Regions from separate parts of the Leminorella richardii genome, predicted to be linked through region 1. Evidence: predicted binding sites of a transcription regulator. Region 1 holds the regulator's gene; the other holds the start of a gene.
The links. The regulator CRP, encoded in region 1, controls carbon source genes, mostly activating them, when cyclic AMP is high. The targets are predictions, from matches to a motif close to ATGTGANNNNNNTCACAT.
Positions count from the first base shown of each region.

Region 1 (10,002 bases):
CTGTTAAAATTGCAGCCTTTTTATTTTGCTAAACGTTTGACTACATCCAGATAAGCGCGGCGCATCCTGCCGTTAGCATGCCCATAGTGACGTTAAATATCACCCACGCCCGGCGGCTTCGTAGAAACCGACCGATGCCTGAACCGAAGCCCATCCAAATCACGCCAGCAACCAGATTAACCGAACACATCGCTACACTCATCGCCACTACCGAGCTGCCGTATAAATCCCCCGGCAGGCTGTAGCTGGCTACCGAACCTATGCCCATCAGCCAAGCTTTAGGGTTAAGTGCCTGAAGCAACAACCCCTGATACAGGCGAACCGGTTTGGGAGCGCCTTTATCCGTTTCCAGCTTTTCATAGCGTGCACTGGCCATTTTCCAAGCCAGCCAAACCAGATACAGGCTACCCGCAATTTTTAGCCCCATATGTACAGGTGGGTAAGCCAGCAACAGCGTGCCAACACCGGCCGCCACCAGCAGCAGTAACAGCTGCATACCAAGCATGATGCCAATCATCAGCGGCAGCGAACGCACAAAGCCAAAGTTCGCCGTTGATGAGGTTAAAAGCATGTTGTTAGGGCCCGGCGTGACCGCCGCTATCCACAAAAACGTGAGGAGTGAAAGAAACCAGCCTAGCTCCATGATACTTGCGCTACCCTTTACCGTTGGGACGTGTTATTTCATTCCATTCAAGCTAACAGTGTGATATTGATCGCACAACCCCCCAACAGATTTAATTTTTATGATAAACACCGACTTCCAGCCGATGCCGGGAACCGCCAATCCACATATACAAACGCTTTTACCGCGCCTTGTCAGGCGTCGAGTCAATCTCAATCCCGTTTGGCAACGCCTTGCCCTACCGGATGAGGACTTCGTCGATCTGGCCTGGAGTGAAACGCCGGAAACCGCGGTACACAAACCTCGACTGGTCATCTTTCACGGTCTGGAAGGCAACTTCTATAGTCCCTACGCTCACGGCCTGTTGGAAGCCTGCCAGCAGCGAGGCTGGCTGGGCGTTGTGATGCACTTTCGCGGCTGCAGCGGTGAGCCGAATCTGGCACCTCGCGCTTACCACTCGGGGGAAACGCAGGACGCGCGCTTTTTTCTGAACTGGCTCAAAGAGCGCTTTGGCTCAGCCCCTACGGCCGCCGTCGGCTATTCTCTGGGCGGCAATATGCTGGCCTGCTATTTGGCTGAAGAGGGCGAAAAGGCACCACTGCAGGCTGCCGTTGTGGTTTCCGCTCCGCTGATGCTAGCCCCCTGTTCACGGCGATTGGAAACCGGCACTTCGCGTCTTTATCACCACTATTTACTCAGCCAGCTGAAACAAAGCGTTCTGCGCAAACAAAAGCGTTACCCACAGCTGGTATCTCTGACAGAAAAAGAGCTAAAAGGCATCCGCTCTCTAGAGGCGTTTGATGATGCGATAACCGCGCCACTGCACGGATTCTCTAACGCACAGGACTACTATTACCAGTGCAGCGCGCTGCCGATGTTACCCAATATTAAAACGCCACTGCTTATCGTCCACGCAAAAGACGATCCCTTTATGTCAGCAGAGGTGATCCCCGATCTCAAAAGCCTTCCAGGCAATATTGAATATCAGCTAACGGAGCACGGCGGGCACGTGGGCTTTGTGGGAGGCACGTGGAAAAAGCCCGAAATGTGGTTGGAAAAGCGTATCCCTCAGTGGCTGTCACCCTATCTGGAGAACGCAGCATGATTATTCCCTGGCAGTCCCTCAATCCCGAGACGCTGGAGGCTATTATCGAGTCATTCGTTTTACGCGAGGGAACCGACTACGGCGAGCAGGAAAAATCTCTGGAACAGAAAGCCGACGACGTCAAACGCCTGCTAGCAAACGGTGAAGCGGTGCTGGTGTGGTCCGAACTGCATGAAACCGTCAATATCATGATGAAAGCGCAGTTTAAAGATGGTATAGAAGAGCAGCCCTATCCGGAATATTGAGCGGCTCGAGGTGTCTTGCCCTTCCGCTTTACTGACTATAATAAAAACGAGGAGTCAGGCACATGTCGATAAAACACCCCATCATTGCCGTGACCGGCTCTAGCGGAGCGGGTACCACGACCACCAGTCTGGCATTTCGGAAGATCTTTCAGCTGCTGAACCTTAACGCCGCGCGCATCGACGGCGACGCCTATCACCGCTACACGCGTCCGGAAATGGATGCTGAAATCCGCAAAGCGGGAGAGCAGGGTCGTCACATCAGCTACTTTGGCCCCGAAGCCAACGACTTTGCCGCGCTGGAAAATAGCTTTATTGAGTACGCTCAAAACGGTTCAGGGCGCACCCGCAAGTATCTACACACCTATGATGAAGCGGTGCCTTACCGCCAGCTGCCCGGTACCTTTACCCCCTGGAGCCCGCTACCTGACCGCACAGATCTGCTGTTTTATGAAGGCCTTCACGGCGGTATTGTGACTGAAAATCACAACGTGGCTCAGCACGTCGACCTGCTAGTTGGAGTGGTTCCTATTGTTAATCTGGAATGGATACAAAAGCTTATTCGCGATACTGTCGAACGCGAACATTCAAGAGAAGCAGTGCTGGACTCCGTCGTCCGCTCTATGGATGACTACATTAACTACATTACGCCACAGTTTTCCCGCACACACATTAACTTTCAGCGTGTTCCCACCATCGACACGTCCGATCCCTTTTCCGCCAAAAGCATTCCGACCCTTGATGAAAGCATGGTCGTGATCCACTTTCGAGGCATCAGCGGAATCGATTTCCCCTATCTGTTAGCCATGCTGCAAGGGTCGTTTATCTCTCAGACCAACACGCTGGTTATCCCGGGAGGTAAAGTCGGTCTGGCAATGGAGCTGATTATTACCCCCTTGATCCAACAGCTTCTGGAAGGGAGACCGTTGAAGTGATCGCGTGACAAAATAGCCAAACAACGCAGCAATACGCCATATGTCCCGCATTTTGGTAATGAGGAACAAGACTCTTGCCTCAAGCTGTGTTAAAAGCTTACGGTGTAGAAATCCATAAATTAGGTTATGATCGACTATAATAGCGCTCACCGAGCATTTCTGACGCTCTCGAGCAAGCAAGTAAATAAGTAAGTTTTTTCGGCAGGCTTCTTGCTTTGCTGTTTTAGGCAGTGACAACAAAGAGGATAACAACAGATGGTTCTCGGCAAACCGCAAACAGACCCGACTCTTGAATGGTTCTTGTCTCATTGTCATATTCACAAGTATCCTTCCAAGAGCACGCTTATCCATCAAGGAGAGAAAGCGGAGACGCTTTATTACATTGTTAAAGGAGCCGTAGCCGTTCTCATCAAGGATGAAGAAGGGAAAGAAATGATCCTTTCTTACCTTAACCAGGGTGACTTTATTGGCGAACTTGGCCTGTTTGAAGAAGGGCAAGAGCGCAGCGCCTGGGTAAGAGCAAAAACAGCCTGTGAAGTTGCCGAAATTTCCTATAAAAAGTTTCGCCAGCTAATTCAAGTGAACCCGGACATTCTTATGCGCCTGTCGGCTCAGATGGCTCGTCGTCTGCAGGTTACGTCAGAAAAAGTAGGCAGCCTAGCCTTCCTTGACGTCACAGGTCGTATTGCCCAGACCCTGCTAAATCTGGCTAAACAGCCTGACGCGATGACCCACCCCGACGGGATGCAAATCAAAATCACTCGTCAGGAAATCGGCCAAATCGTCGGATGCTCTCGCGAAACCGTCGGCCGCATTTTAAAAATGCTTGAAGACCAAAACCTGATTTCCGCTCACGGTAAAACGATCGTCGTTTACGGGACGCGTTAACGGCAAACGCCATTTAAGCAAAACGCCGCTCAGTGAGCGGCGTTTGTTTTTCTCTAAGCCAGTTACTTTGCCTTAGCCTCAGCAACCTGCTTCACCGCGTTTTCAAGACGTTCCATTCCTATCTGCAAGTCTTCCATTGGGATCACCAGCGAAGGGGCAAAGCGCAGCACACTAGGCCCAGCATTAAGCAGCATCAGACCACTGTCTACCGCCGCCGCCAAAAACTCTCTGGCCATCCCGCTGTAGTCAGCCGACAGCTCAGCGCCAATTAATAGCCCCAGCCCCCGCACGTCGGCAAATACGCCGTAGCGCTGATTGATCTCCGCCAGCCGGGAAACAATATACTCATGCCGCCCCTGCACACCGGACAGCACTTCCGGTGAATTAATTGCGTCAAAGGCCGCCTCGGCAACCGCACAGGCAAGCGGGTTACCCCCGTAGGTCGTGCCGTGTACGCCAGGCTCCATCACCTGCGCCACGTCGTTGGTTGTCAGCATGGCGCTAATGGGGAAGCCGCCTCCCAACGCTTTGGCGGATGTCAGCACGTCCGGCGTCACGCCGTAGCGCATGTAGGTAAATAGCGTACCGGTTCTGCCCATGCCTGACTGCACTTCATCAAACACCAGCAGCGCCTGATGCCGATCGCACAGTTCGCGAACCCCGCGCAGAAAATCCGCGTCAACGGGAGTAATCCCCCCCTCGCCCTGCACTGGCTCTAGCACGACCGCACAGGTGTGGTCGTCCATTACCGCTTTCACTGCGTCAAGATCGTTAAAAGGCACGTGAATAATGTCGGCAGGCTTCGGCCCGAATCCATCTGAATACTTCGCCTGACCGCCGACAGTAACGGTAAACAGCGTACGGCCGTGGAAGGCGTTCTTAAAGGCGATAATTTTGGTTTTATAGGGGCTGTGACGTTCAATGGCGTAGCGGCGGACCAGCTTGAAAGCGGCCTCGTTGGCTTCAGCCCCCGAGTTAGCGAAAAACACGCGATCGGCAAACGTCGCGTCGATCATCTTTTTCGCTAGACGAAGCGCAGGCTCGTTGGTGAACAGATTGCTGGTGTGCCAGATAAGCTCACTCTGCTCTTTCAGCGCCTTAACCAGTGCAGGATGGCAGTGCCCAAGGGCAGTCACCGCGATACCGCTGGAGAAATCGATAAACTCATTTCCCTGCTGGTCCCATACGCGACTTCCTTTTCCCTTCACGGGAACAAACGCCGCAGGCGCATAAACCGGCAACATCACGCTATCAAACATATTCCGAGTTACTTTGCTAACACCACTCATTTTGATTCTGCCCTGTTCTATTTCTATGAATAAAATTCACCTTATCAAAAATGAATAAAAAATCAATTTAATTGAATTAATATATAAAATAAGAATCTCCTCTATCGCAAACTATGGAGGGTCTTGGGTTGCTATTAACACTCTTTTTCACAAAGAGCCTTAACGCGACGGTTTCTATCGCTTTTCTACTGCGCTCAGTCTTCATCAAGCGCAAATTCGCTGAAAATAAATGATATGATAGCTCTTCCCCTCTCTTCAGGTTCGCGACATATGGAAAAGGCCCACGTTCAACTGATAGAACAGTTAGTCAAGCGACTGGCTTCTGCCGATAACGCGCCGCTTTATCTGAAGTTTGCCCAAACGATAAAAAGCGCGGTGCGAAGCGGAACGTTAGAGCACGGCAACATTCTTCCCGGTGAGCGAGACCTTAGCCAGCTTACCGGCGTATCTCGCATTACCGTGCGTAACGCCATGGAAGCGTTGGAAAAAGAGGGGGTTGTCACCCGATCCCGCGGCTACGGTACTCAGGTCAACAATATCTTCGAGTACTCCCTGAAAGAGGCGCCCGGATTTTCCCAACAAGTCTCTCTGCTGGGAAAAAGGCCAAGTACGCTCTGGATAACCCGACAGGTAGAAAAATGCCCCGCTGACGTAGCTGAGCGACTGGCTCTCTCACCCGAAGATGACGTATTTTTACTTAAGCGCATTCGCTATGTAGACGATGACGCCGTTTCTATTGAAAAATCCTATGTTCCTGTCGATCTCATCGACAATGCGGAAGAAATTGGGATTTCCCTGTATGAATACTTCCGCAGCCAAAATATCCATCCACAGAGAACAAAAAGCTACGTCAGCGCCCGAATGCCGGACGCTGAGTTTCTTACTCATCTGCAAACCAGCGGCGACATTCCGATGCTGGTCATCAAGCAAATCGCTTTCGATGGGCTGCAAAGGCCTATCGAATACAGCATTAGTCACTGCCGCAGCGATCTATACACCTTCGTTTGCGAGTTTTAGCCGCGCGGTTAATTCATCCACCGTCGGCGCACAGTCTCCACCTCGATGGCTGACGACAAAAGAGGCCACGGCGTTACCTAGCGTAACCGACTCCGCTAGCGACCACCCAGCGGACAGCCCTGCTATTGCCCCTCCCGCGTGACTATCCCCCGCGCCGATAGTATCCACCACCGATGCGCTAAAGGGTGCCGCACACCCCTGAGCTTTTTCATCAAAAAACCAGGCGCCCTCGCTGTCCTGCCGGACAATAAGCGGTGAACCGTAGTGGGCTAACCACGCAGCCCCCAGACTCTGTACTTCATTGTGTACACCTAGCGCACGAGCGGCAATCTCCGCCTCTTGCCGATTTAAAGAAACGATCGGCTTAAGCGCCATAATTCTGGACATCATCGCTTCGGGAATGTCGGCAATTCGAGGGCCAAAATCGATAAAAGGCGTCACCTGAGACAGGTTTTCCAACCAGTCTACCAGCACTTCTCCACGCGGTGATGCCAGCTGATAGCCTGCTAGATACACCAAGCTCTGCGGCTGCACAACCAAGTTATCCAACCACGATGCACGCCACTGGTTTTCTACTCCGCTAAACGACATAAACGTCCGTTCACCGTCCGGTTCAACCAGTGCCAGACACCACCCGTTGTCGCCTTCATCGGTTTCTATCGCACTGCGCATCCCACGCTGTGTCAGGCTGTTTCGGATGATATCAGCCCACACGCCCTGCCCTAACGGCAGCACGTTTTGTGTCTCCAGCCCCAGCCTTTTAAGCGCCAGAGCTACGTTGAACGCGCAGCCGCCAATATTAACGCTCTGCTGTTGGAGCTCAATATCACAACCGCGCCACGGCAATGAATAAGCATCGGCAATCACATCAATAACGACGGCGCCGAGCACTGTTATTGGGCGCTGTACAGACAGGCTATTTAGCCGATTGGCTAGCGCGTTTGCATTCATGCTCTCTCCCTACGCAGGCGATACTGCATTAACCTCTCAGCGTAGTGCTCAAACTCTGGTCGGTTGACCTCATCAAGCTCTCGCTTAAGGGCTTTATCAATAGCGTCAACGCCGTGCAGAGCGCCGCAAATTGCTGTCGCCATCGCGCCGATAGTATCCGTATCCCCCCCCAGATTGGCACATAGAACGGCGCAGCGATTAGGATCGGTTTGCGCCAGTTCCACCATCGCAATCGCGGCGGGAACCGACTCGATGGTGCTAGTTCCCGCACCGATCAGCTGATAAATACGCTCACTGGCCGATTCTGTACCAGCGGAAGTTCTTACGACCTCTAACGCCAGCTCAATACGGGCGGCAAGCGACGCACTGAACGTCGTCACTTTCCTCTCCTGAGCGTGGCGAGCGACCGTGGGTAGCGCATCCCTGATTTCTTCCCAACGGCTTCCTTCAATAGCCCGCGACACAGCCCAAGCGATAGCCACTGCGCCCGCCACGGCCAAATCAGACTTGTGTGTAGCACTTGACGCCAGCGCAACCTGCTCAATAAAGCCGTCTAAATCATCCGTTGGCAGCAGGCATCCTAAAGGAGAAGCGCGCATGGCAGCACCATTGGTAACGCCATTATTCTCAAGGCTCTCCACGGGCTTCCCATCGCGTATCGCGTTAAGCGCGATTTTTGACGTCGGCCCCAGAACGTTTTTATTAAACGCGTCAAAGGACTCAGCCCACGCCAAAATGTGCCTACCGATAGCTTCAGCGTTAATCTCTCCATCACACTCGATAAACGCCTTCACCAAACAGCACGCCATTGAAGTATCGTCAGTGTATTCAGCACGGCCAAAATAGCAGGCGGCGTTGTTTTCAGCAGGGCCGGGAATAAAGCGGTCTATCCAACCAAAGTGCGCCTTTACTCTAGCCCGCGGCCAAAGCTCTGAGGGCATCCCCATTGAATCCCCCAATGCCTGACCGTAAAGCGCGCCAAGAATGCGTTCCTGTTTCATTTAGCTTCCTCTGTTTGTAGCTCTTCTGTGCCGTTATTTACAGTAATAGTGGTAATGTCCCTGTCTGATTCACGAAACAGCAGCATGAACAAGACGGCAATAACCGCGATCATGGCAGCGCCGAATCCCCACATGCCAACCCAGTTAAACGTTAAGCCGTTTACAGGCTCCTGATAGGCAAACATCTTTTCCATCATCACGCCGCCGATGCGGTAGCCCAACAGACTGCCGAACCCTTGGCAGCACAGCGTAATCAGCCCTTGAGCGGCAGTACGCATATGAACCGGCGCTTTTTTATCAACGTAAATGTAGGCAGTGACATAGTAAAAATCGTAGCTTACTCCATGTAGCAAAATGCCAAGGAACAGAAGCCCGTAGGTGAAGTAGTGGTAGGCGTCGCCATAGACAAAGAAGGCATAGCGGATCGCAGCCGTCACCAGACCAAGCAGCAGCACCTTTTTAATGCCAAAGCGCTTGGTGAAAAACGGTAGCGCCAGCATAAAGAAGATTTCCGAAAACTGCCCCAGCGTCATCCAGCCAGTAGCGTTTTTCATTCCCACTTCGGTAAGAAACCCGTTCGCAAAGATGTAATAGAAAGCTAGCGGCATGGCGAACAGGAAGGAGCAAACAAAGAAAACCAGAAAGTTTCTGTCTCGGAGCATCACAACCGCATCTAAGCCAAGCATCACTTTAAAGCTCAGCTTGCCAGTACTTTTCGGCGGCGTATTTGGCAGCCAAAAGGCGAAAATACCCAGCAGCGCGGAACTAATCGCAGTGATCACCAGAGGGATATTGGTTGGTGAAATGTCGTTAAACCCGAGCATCTCGGGTAAAAAGCCACACACGATGCCGGATGCAATCCAACCAATGGTTCCCATTACGCGAATACGGGGGAAATCGCGTTCCACATCGCCAACGTTGGCAAATGCAATACTGTTTGTTAGTGCAATCGTCGGCATATAGGTCAACGAGTATCCTAGCAGTAAAGGGAAAAAATAAACAAATTCAGTCTGCTGCGCCGCCAAATACATCAGCGCTGCGCCCACAAACATCAGTAACGCCAGCACTTTTTGCGCGGCAAAAAAGCGGTCAGTCAGCGAGCCGACCAGAATCGGCGACAAAATGGCGGCAATCGCCGTACAGGCATAAGACCAGCCTATTTCACCAGCGGTAAAGCCGCTTCGGTTCAAAAACAGCCACAGAGGAACAAACCAGGCCCCCCAAATAAACCATTCGACAAACATCATAAACGACAGCTTTGCTGTTGTTTTCATATTCACATCCTTTATGACGATTTATTGATAACCTTTAAGATACCAATTAATAATACCTTTTAAATACCTTTTGGTACGTTCTTTGAGCGAAGTAACACTTTCCCTTGTAGTCATCCCTTTATTTTCCAGAAATAGGCAACGTACCTTAACTGTCTATCCCCCATTCTGCCTGGCCTATATCGATTTTTACGTCTTTTTATCTAAAAGCAGGTTAGTTAAATAAAGTGACCGTTATCACATAACCATAAGCAGAGTCTGAAAATCTCTATCGCAATACTTGTATGGTAGTTTTACTAGAAGTATCTTATGCAAACATTAACTCTCGAGCTCGAGACCTCTTTTTTATCCATCTGGACAGACGCACTATGAAAATCGTAAAGGCTGAAGTTTTTGTTACGTGTCCCGGCCGTAACTTTGTCACTGTAAAAATAACTACTGATGAAGGGATTTACGGCGTCGGTGACGCCACGCTCAACGGCCGCGAGCTTCCCGTCGCCTCCTATTTGAAAGACCACCTGTGCCCGCAGCTTATCGGCCGCGATGCGCATCAGATCGAAGATATCTTCCAGTTTTTCTATAAAGGCGCCTATTGGCGTCGCGGCCCGGTGACCATGTCGGCCATTTCCGCCATCGATATGGCGCTGTGGGACATCAAAGGCAAAGCAGCTAACATGCCGG
Region 1 covers NZ_LS483470.1:343,914-353,915, reverse strand. Annotated here, with positions in the region: gene DQM29_RS01665 (LysE family translocator) at 41-643, opposite strand; gene DQM29_RS01660 (hydrolase) at 744-1,727, shown strand; gene DQM29_RS01655 (YheU family protein) at 1,724-1,972, shown strand; gene DQM29_RS01650 (phosphoribulokinase) at 2,035-2,904, shown strand; gene crp (cAMP-activated global transcriptional regulator CRP) at 3,160-3,792, shown strand; gene argD (bifunctional acetylornithine/succinyldiaminopimelate transaminase) at 3,855-5,081, opposite strand; gene DQM29_RS01635 (GntR family transcriptional regulator) at 5,352-6,098, shown strand; gene DQM29_RS01630 (PfkB family carbohydrate kinase) at 6,072-7,049, opposite strand; gene DQM29_RS01625 (ADP-ribosylglycohydrolase family protein) at 7,046-8,050, opposite strand; gene DQM29_RS01620 (nucleoside permease) at 8,047-9,324, opposite strand; gene manD (D-mannonate dehydratase ManD) at 9,690-10,002, shown strand, end outside.

Region 2 (10,002 bases), 120 kb from region 1:
CGTGGCGGTAAACCGCTGAGCCTCGAATCGTCGAAGGCAGAGAAATGACTTTCCCCAGCGTCTCTTCCGCTGACTGGCGAGAGCCGGGCAGAGCCTCTTGAGCCGTTGTACACTCACCTTTATGACCAAGCTTTTCGCACACTTTATCCGTTGCCCACTCGGCCATCAGGCGATAGGTCATCAGCTTGCCGCCTGTAATGGTGATAAAGCCTTCCAGCCCATCGCGCACCGCGTGATCCAGCAGCACGATTCCCCGGCTGACGTTGCGGCCTGACGGATCGTCATCGCTAGCCACCAGCGGACGAACACCCGCGTAGGCGCGAAGAATGCGAGTGTGTGCTAACTTCGGCGCTAAACGACTGCCCTCACGAATAAGCACATCCACCTCTTCCGGCGTTACGATCATGTTGTCAATGTCGTCATACGGGATGCGGGTCGAGGTGGTGCCAATCAGGGAAATAGTGTCACCCGGTACCAGAATGTCTGCATCAGCAGGCTTGCGGCAGCGGTTAATCACGCGGTTGTTGATACGGTGCCCCATGATCAGCAGCGCCCCTTTGGCGGGGAACATGCGCACGCGAAGCTCTGCATATTCAGCAATGTGCTGACCCCAGATACCTCCTGCGTTAACCACAATAGCAGCGCGTATTTCGCGCATCTCTTTGCGATAGTGGTCATAAGCCTTAACGCCAACTACGCGGGCGCCTTCTTGGATCAGGCCGATAACTTCATGGTAAGTGAACACTTGCCCACCGTGCTCGCGAGCGTCCAGCACGTTTGCGGCTGTCAGGCGAAACGGGTCAACGGTGCCGTCTGGCACTCTGACGGCGCCGAGCATGTCAGGGTTAGCGGACGGCTCGAAGCGAAGCGCCTCTTGAGGATCCATTGCCTGAGCGTCAATACCTGCGGCACGGCAGGCGTCAATAAAGGTAGATTGAAACGCTATGTCGTCTTCCGGCAGCGTCAGGAACAGGCCGTCGGTTTGCTCTACACAGTGACGCGCAATGCGCTTGAGAATTTTGTTTTCTTCTATACACTCACGAGCCGATTCGGCATCCGTGACGGCATAGCGAGCGCCGCTGTGCAGCAGGCCGTGGTTACGCCCCGTTGCGCCAGTAGCAATATCGTGTCGTTCCAACAGAACGGTGCGCAGCCCGCGACGAGCACAGTCTCGCGCTACGCCAGCGCCGGTGGCGCCGCCGCCAATGATGATGACATCCGTCTCGATTGAAGGAAAAACGCTCATTATCAATTGCTCCCGCTGTCGTTCTCAACGTCTGGAATACGTCTATGGTTTTATTTAAACATATCCTGCGCCAATTTTGTTTGATAAGGAACAAATTCGAGCAAAATTAGATTCAATTCGCTCAGAAAAGAACATTAGTGTGATAAGAATCACAACACTTGCATTAACATTCCACACTTTAAGTTAAAAAGATGATACATTTCGCTCGGCAAAAGTGAAGAAATGACGGTAATTCACCGCTAAAAAATGCCAGTAGCGAGATAATGGATAACAACGCACTGAGCGATAATGAAAATACTGTGAGCATCCGATCGATGATCACGCTAATTATTACACTCATACGAAAATACAGAGATAAATGACTGCCAGTGGAGGCACTATGCTAAGTATTTTTAAACCCGCGCAGCACATCGCGCGTCTACCGCAGGATAAGATCGATCCGACTTATCGCCGCCTTCGGTGGCAGATTTTCATGGGGATCTTCTTCGGCTACGCCGCTTACTATCTGGTTCGCAAAAACTTTGCTCTGGCCATGCCTTATCTGGTAGAGCAGGGCTTTAGCCGCGGCGATTTGGGCTTTGCCCTTTCCGGTATTTCTATCGCTTACGGTTTCTCCAAGTTCATTATGGGTTCCGTATCCGACCGCTCTAACCCTCGCGTGTTCCTGCCTGCGGGTCTGATCCTCGCCTCTGTCGTCATGCTGTTGATGGGCTTTATGCCATGGGCAACCTCCAGCATCATGATCATGTTTGTGCTGCTGTTCATCTGTGGATGGTTCCAGGGTATGGGCTGGCCGCCGTGCGGTCGCACCATGGTTCACTGGTGGTCACAGAAAGAGCGCGGAAGTATCGTCTCCGTCTGGAACTGCGCCCACAACGTCGGCGGCGGTATTCCTCCTCTGCTGTTCCTGTTGGGTATGGCGTGGTTTAACGACTGGAAAGCCGCTTTCTACATGCCGGCTCTCTGCGCCATCATCGTTGCTCTGATCGCTTTTGCCCTGATGCGCGATACGCCGCAGTCATGCGGGCTGCCGTCAATTGAAGAGTACAAAAACGACTATCCGCCTGACTATACGGAAAAAGATGAAGAAGAACTGAGCGCGAAAGAAATCTTCATGAAGTACGTATTCCCGAACAAACTGCTGTGGTACATCGCCATTGCTAACGTGTTCGTTTACCTGCTGCGCTACGGCATTCTGGACTGGTCACCAACCTACCTGAAAGAAGTGAAGCACTTTGCACTGGATAAGTCATCCTGGGCCTACTTCTTCTATGAGTACGCAGGTATCCCCGGTACTCTGCTGTGCGGCTGGATGTCAGACAAAGTGTTCAAGGGCAACCGCGGCGCAACCGGCGTCTTCTTTATGGTGCTGGTAACTATCGCCACTGTCGTTTACTGGCTGAACCCAGAGGGTAACCCTGGCATCGATATGCTGTGTATGACCGTCATCGGCTTCCTGATCTACGGCCCTGTTATGCTTATCGGTCTGCACGCTCTGGAGCTGGCTCCGAAGAAAGCGGCGGGTACTGCCGCAGGCTTCACCGGTCTGTTCGGCTACCTGGGCGGCTCCGTCGCAGCAAGCGCTATCGTCGGCTACACCGTTGACTTCTTCGGTTGGGACGGCGGCTTTATGGTGATGATCGGCGGCTGTGTGCTGGCTGTTATTCTGCTCATCATGACCATGCTGAGCGAAAACAAGCACAAAGCGGAAATGCTGGCCAAGCAGGCCGGTAACTAATCCGTACACGTTGAAATAACGTCGCGCTGCGCGCCTGTTTATCAGGCCGCAGCGCAAACCATCACGTCACACAGCAATAAAAACGCAGTTCAAACCCTATTTGCCAGCGTCACACGGACGTCACCTAGCGCAAATACTATTTCCATCAGTCATGTAACAAAAACAGCTAAGCCACAAGGCTTAACCCGTTTGCTGCGCGCTTTTCAGCCTTACGGCGGCGATCGCGCTTTTACAACAACAGTAGGAGAGAAAAGGATGAGAACAGGTTTTAAAACGCTTTTAGCAGGCATGGTGCTAGGAATGGCGCTGCTTCCAGCCGTTCAGGCAGCACAAAAGGCAGACAAAATTGTTATCGCCCATCGTGGTGCCAGCGGCTACCTGCCTGAGCACACGCTAGCCTCAAAGGCGATGGCCTATCAGCAGGGTGCAGACTTTCTGGAACAGGATTTGGTTATGACCAAAGACGATCGCCTGATTGTCCTGCACGATCACTACCTTGATCGCGTAACCGATGTAGCCGACAGGTTCCCTGACAGAGCGCGTAAAGACGGCCGCTACTACGCAATCGACTTTACTCTTGACGAAATTAAGTCGCTGAAGTTCACTGAAGGTTTCGATATTAAAGACGGCAAGAGAGTTCAGAGCTACCCCGGCCGCTTCCCAATGGGTAAATCCGATTTTCGCATCCACACGTTTGAAGACGAAATCGAATTTGTGCAGGGTCTGAACCACTCTACCGGTAAAAATATTGGTATCTATCCGGAAATCAAAGCCCCTTGGTTCCACCGCAGCGAAGGCAAGGACATCACTGCCAAAACGCTGGAAGTGCTGAAAAAATACGGCTACACCAAGAAAAGCGACAACGTTTACCTTCAGTGCTTTGACTTCAACGAACTTAAACGCATCAAGACCGAACTGATGCCCAAAGCGGGCATGGATCTGAAGCTGGTTCAGCTTATTGCCTATACCGACTGGGAAGAGACCTTCGAGCCCGATGCACAGGGTAAGCTGGTGAACTACAGCTACGACTGGATGTTTAAGCCCGGTGCCATGAGCGAAATCGCCAAGTATGCCGACGGCATTGGCCCTCAGTACCCAATGCTGCTTGACGTGAAGGCCTCCAAACCGGGAAAAGCAGTGCTTTCCCCCATGATGCAGGAAGCCCACAAGGCCGGAATGGTGGTACATCCCTACACCCTGCGCGCTGATGCCCTACCACCCTACGCCACCGACATGAACCAGCTTCTGGACATCATGTACAATCAGGCGAACGTTGACGGGCTGTTCTCTGACTTCCCCGATATGGCAGTGAAGTTTTTGGAAAAGCAGAAGCAGCATAAATAGTGTGTAACGACGTTATAAACAGAGCGGGCGCCCAAGGCGCCCGTTTTTACTACCTAATCTACCCACTACAGGTACATTCTTCTCAAATAGTGCATCACGGCATCATCGACGTTGCTGCCGATCACTTCCAGCTGTGGCAGAGTGTTCTTCAGCCGGGGTGAACCGTTTTGCATAATGCAGCCCTTACCGGCCATTGACAGCATTTCCGCGTCGTTCATACCGTCGCCGAAAGTAATGCAGTCTTTCAGGCCGTAACCCATTAGCCCAGACACTTCCTGCAGCGCACGGCCTTTAGAGACGTTTGCCCCCATCACTTCCAGACAGTAGTCCAAAGAAAACGTGGCGTGAACGCGATCGCCATAAATCTGATTGATGGTCTCTTCCAGCTTGAGCAGACGATCGTGTTCAAAGCTGGTGAAAAACACCTTACAGATGCCGTCTGTCGCCATCGTATCCGGCTCAAACAGCTGGTAGCTGAAATCTGATTCCTGATGAAAGTTCTTTAAGTCTTCACTGTCGCGGTTAGTTAGCCAGTCATCGTTGCGATAAACGTGAGTTTCGATATAGGGGTTATCCGCCACAATGTGGTAAAGCTCATAGGCGATGTTCGGGTCAAGGTTATGACTCAGGATCAAATCGCCCTGCGGATTATGCACGCGAGCGCCGTTGGAGGTGATCATATAGGAGTCAATGCCTAGGCCATCGCGGATCTGACCAACGTCAACGTGGTGACGACCAGTTGCAAATACAAAATGGATACCGCTTTGAGCAATCAGACGCAGCGTGTCCTTCGCGTAGGGGGAAAGCGTGTGGTCGTTCTGCAACAGCGTACCGTCCAGATCGGATGCAACGATAGGAAACATATTTTTATCAATCCTTAACGAAAAAAGAATTCAACGTAATCGAACATTCAGACTCAATACTGCGCGAAAAAGCGCAAAATATCCAGCAACGCCTTCGTCCTTAAACCGTCTCGCTCAAAAAGAATTTCGTGGAAGGCACCTTCAATCACGATCGGCCCGCCGCTTTCACAAGGGTGCCCCGCCTGTGCCATAGCCTCACAGAAAGCATTTTGCGCCTGATTGTCAACAATGCGCTCTTCCCCAGCCTGTAGCAGCATAAGCGGTGTCGCTATCTGCGGTGCTAACTCAATGGCCTGCTCCCCAGCGGCAATCGACTCTTTAACCCAGCGATAGGTCGGCCCGCCAACGCGCAGTTCTGGATAATCTGAAAAGTAGCGGGAATAAAGCCGATAGCGCACCTTGCTGTGGGTCAAAATGTTGACCGCATAGGGCAACGGTATCCATCGCCCGGTTCCAACAGCATAGCTTTCCCTGACGCTTGGCCAGCGCTCCGTCAGGTCGGTGATATTTTTGGCCAGCCACTTTGGCATTGGCAGGCGAATACCCAACATCGGCGAACAAAGAGCCGCTGCGGAAAACGAATCGGGATGACGTGCCAAAAACAGCGCCGAAATAGCGCCCCCCATTGAGTGGGCTAAAAGAAACGTGCTCGCATAGCGAGCCGGAGTGAAGGCGGTTTGCCAGAAGGTTTCAAAGTCTGCAACGTAGTCGTTAAACTCTTCCACGTGCCCGCGCTGGCCGTCCTCCAGCAGGCGACCGGAAAAGCCCTGCCCGCGATGGTCAATAATCCAAACGTCGTAGCCGCACTGAAAGAGATCGTAGGCCAGCTCCTGGTATTTGATGTAGCCCTCTGTTCTGCCCGGAGCTATCACAATGGCGCGGCTGTGTTCTGAAGAGGTAAACCGCACATAGGTAATCTCAACGCCGGCGACGCCCATAAAGCCCGCTTCCTGCCGCTGCTGCCAAAAATCTGACAGAGGCCCGGCAGAAAATGCGGCAAAGCGCTTTTCCCTATGGAGCAGTTTCAGTTCTAAAGAAAGATAGTCTTCCGTCATAAGCGTCGCCTCATTGGCCTGTCTTCTTTTCAGAAACAAAGAAAAACAGTCGAGCGTGAATGCAACAAACAGGGGGTCATAATGAAAATATGATACCTCTTTTTCCCTGTCATCTGCTTAAAACAGTGTGTAAAAATTTCTGTTCACCACTGGCAACCGCCGGCAAAAGCGTGATAAATATTCGTTATCCTTTCTCGATGTAGAACCTTAACTATGACTCTCGAGTGGTGGCTAACCTACTTAGTCACAACGATCGTTCTTAGCCTGTCCCCCGGTTCCGGCGCTATTAACACTATGAGCACCGGTATCACCTATGGCTTTCGCGGCACCCTTCCGGCGATTGCGGGTCTACAGGTTGGCCTTGCTGCCCATATTGCGCTGGTGGGCGTGGGGCTGGGCACGCTGCTGTCACAGTCAGAGATGGCGTTTATCGTCCTGAAGTGGCTCGGAGCCGGCTATTTGATTTGGCTCGGTATCCAGCAGTGGCGGGCGGCGGGGGCGATGGATCTTAATGCGGTGTCTCAATCGCTGCCAAAAAGCGGCCGCTTTAAGCGTGCCATCTTGGTAAACCTGACGAACCCCAAAAGCATTGTGTTTCTGGCGGCGCTGTTTCCTCAGTTCATTATTCCCAATCAGCCCCAGACGGCTCAGTATCTGATCCTCGGTGTGACCAGCATTGCGGTAGATATCGTCGTTATGGTCGGCTACGCGCTGCTGGCCAGTCGGGTTGCCAAATGGATCCGCCAGCCGCACCAAATGAAGCTTCTCAATCGTCTGTTTGGTTCACTGTTTATCCTCATCGGAGGGCTGCTGTTGATGGCACGTAAGGCCAGCCATTGAGGCTAGCTCCCCTTAAGACGCGCCGGATTATAAGTTTTATTGCTAAATATTTTATTCATATCGAATAAATTTACTTGCACCGCCGGATACATTTTGTAATGTGAATAGGTCTGTGCAGAATAACTCAGCAAAAATATAAGGGCAGTGCGGCAACAGGCCGCCCCCACCCCGCTCATTGATTACCGCAAGGTTAGGATACTGAATATGAAAAACGTCGGTTTTGTCGGCTGGCGCGGCATGGTTGGCTCCGTTCTGATGCAACGAATGATTGAAGAACGCGATTTTGACGCTATTCGCCCCGTCTTTTTCTCTACTTCTCAAACGGGTCAGGCTGCGCCTTCCTTTACCGGACAGGGCGGAGTGCTGCAAGATGCAAACGACATCGACGCGCTGCGCGCGCTGGATATCATCGTCACCTGTCAGGGCGGCGACTACACCAGCGATATTTATCCAAAGCTGCGCGCTACCGGCTGGAACGGCTACTGGATTGACGCCGCGTCAACCCTGCGCATGAAAGACGATGCGATCATTATTCTCGATCCCGTCAACCAGCACGTTATCGATCAGGGACTCAATCAGGGCGTAAAAACCTTCGTAGGCGGCAACTGTACCGTCAGCCTGATGCTGATGGCACTGGGTGGCCTGTTCGCCAATAATCTGGTTGAGTGGGCATCTGTCGCCACCTATCAGGCAGCCTCCGGCGGCGGCGCTCGCCACATGCGCGAACTGCTGACGCAAATGGGTATGCTGCACGCCGTTGCTGCAAAAGAGCTGCAAGATCCCGCTTCCGCTATTCTGGATATCGAACGCCGCGTCACTGAGCTGACTCGCAGCGGTACGCTTCCGGTCGACAACTTTGGCGTTCCTCTGGCGGGCGGTCTAATCCCTTGGATTGACAAGCAGTTGGAGAACGGTCAAAGCCGCGAAGAGTGGAAAGGTCAAGCAGAAACCAACAAGATCCTGAATACCGCCAGCACTATTCCGGTTGACGGCCTGTGCGTTCGCATCGGTGCGCTGCGCTGCCACAGTCAGGCGTTTACATTAAAGCTCAGAAAAGACGTGCCTCTGGCCGAGATCGAAAGCCTGCTGGCATCGCACAATGAGTGGGTAAAAGTGGTACCAAACGACCGCGAATTGACCATGCGTGAACTGACACCGGCTGCCGTGACCGGCACGCTGACAACCCCGGTTGGTCGTCTGCGCAAGCTGAACATGGGTCCTGAGTATCTGTCAGCCTTCACCGTTGGCGATCAGCTGCTGTGGGGTGCTGCTGAACCTCTGCGCCGCATGCTGCGCATTCTACTGTAATCTTGTCGATTACCGCTTCCTCGCTCATGAGGAAGCGGCCTAATGAATTAGGACTCCAGATACTTGTCCTGAATCATCCCTCTTACGCTCAGCGTTAAGCCAAACTCCTGCTCCAACCAGCTGTCGGTGCTGCCATAGCGCTGCTCAATGGCCTTTAGCGCTGTGCCAATAAACGCTTCTTTGGCTGACATCACGTAGTGCAGGCTGTCGATACCGTGCTGCTGAGTCAGCTGCTTAGCCAAATGCCCCATCATTTCCTGACGGAAAGGTTCAAGAGTCGTTTCCGTCAGCATGTAGTCTTCAATGACGGTTTCTTTTGATGCACCCAGCGTCAGCAGCACCAGCGCAGAGCCGATTCCGGTGCGGTCTTTCCCCACCGCACAGTGCTGCACCAGTGCGCCATCTCCCGGCTGCTGCATCACCTGAACCAGATGGCGGTACGCTCGGTTATCAAACGGCAACTGGTTATACAGGCGATTCATAAAGTCAGCCGCGTCAAATGACGCCAGCCCTTCGTCTGTGAGCTTGGAAAAGTTTGCGTTAACGTCGTCCGTCAGCGGATTGGCGGGAACGTTATCGTAGTTCACACCCTGCCAGATCACGTCTGGCCGCAGCGCCACTTCATCGGCATCCCGGTAATCAATAATATGGGTTAACGGGATTTGGCTAAGGTAGCCGCAGTCTTTCTCTGTCAGTCGGTCAAGCGCGCCGGCACGCAGCAGCTTTCCAGGTTTAACCCTGCGGCCGTCAATGCCCACGTTACCGCCCTGATCGCGGAAATTAATCCCTCCCTGCAGCGGTAGAAGTGATGAATGCAGTAAATCCGTCATGGCGATAGTTCCCTCTCGTTAAAGCGCTCAGGCGTGCTGTGAAATGGCGAACCCGCCGAGGCTATAGCGCCCCGCGGGTAGTTGCAGATAAAACAGGTATCAGATAAATGAGAAAGCGTCACCGAACATGCGTTTCTCATCAGCGCCGCGCTCAAGGCAGAAACGGTCGCGGGCTATCTTGACCATTTCAAAGCGACCGGCAATGTAGATATCGTGGTCTGACAGAGAACCAAAGTCGGCTAATACTGCAGCCAGAACGGTTCCAGTACGGCCTCGCCACTCTTCGCCCGGCTGTTCAACAACCGCGACCACGTTCAAATTAGGATACTGAACTGTCAGCGCTTCCAGACGCCCCATATCATAAAGATGCTCGGCTTCACGGCCGCCCCAGTAGAGAGAAATTTTTCTCTCTGGCTGGCGTTCCAGCGCGGTCATCAGGATGGAGTTAACGTAGGAAAATCCAGTACCGCCTGCGATCAGCAGCATTGGTCGCTCTGAGTCCTCACGCAGCCAGGCTTCACCGTGAGGAATGTCTACACCGATGCTCTTTTCCGTCAGTAGTCGATCCATAACGGCCATCGCGTACAGATTGAACTCAGATGCACCGATGTGCAGTTCTATCGATTCACTCTCCATGGGTGTCGACGCCATAGAAAACGGTCGGCGATCTCGCTCGTCCATAACCACTAGCAGGTACTGACCTGCCTGAAAAGAGACCGGCGCTTCCGGCGTGAGCTTCACGCGAAATACCGTATCGGTAATGGATTCCACAGAGGCG
Region 2 covers NZ_LS483470.1:224,558-234,559, reverse strand. Annotated here, with positions in the region: gene glpA (anaerobic glycerol-3-phosphate dehydrogenase subunit A) at 1-1,246, opposite strand, end outside; gene glpT (glycerol-3-phosphate transporter) at 1,626-2,984, shown strand; gene glpQ (glycerophosphodiester phosphodiesterase) at 3,240-4,328, shown strand; gene yigL (sugar/pyridoxal phosphate phosphatase YigL) at 4,394-5,191, opposite strand; gene pldB (lysophospholipase L2) at 5,245-6,246, opposite strand; gene rhtB (homoserine/homoserine lactone efflux protein) at 6,460-7,086, shown strand; gene asd (aspartate-semialdehyde dehydrogenase) at 7,291-8,394, shown strand; gene DQM29_RS01005 (tyrosine-protein phosphatase) at 8,442-9,224, opposite strand; gene fre (NAD(P)H-flavin reductase) at 9,324-10,002, opposite strand, start outside.
Region 2: a site for CRP is predicted at 1,384-1,401, ahead of glpT (glycerol-3-phosphate transporter). Genes of this name have one in related genera too.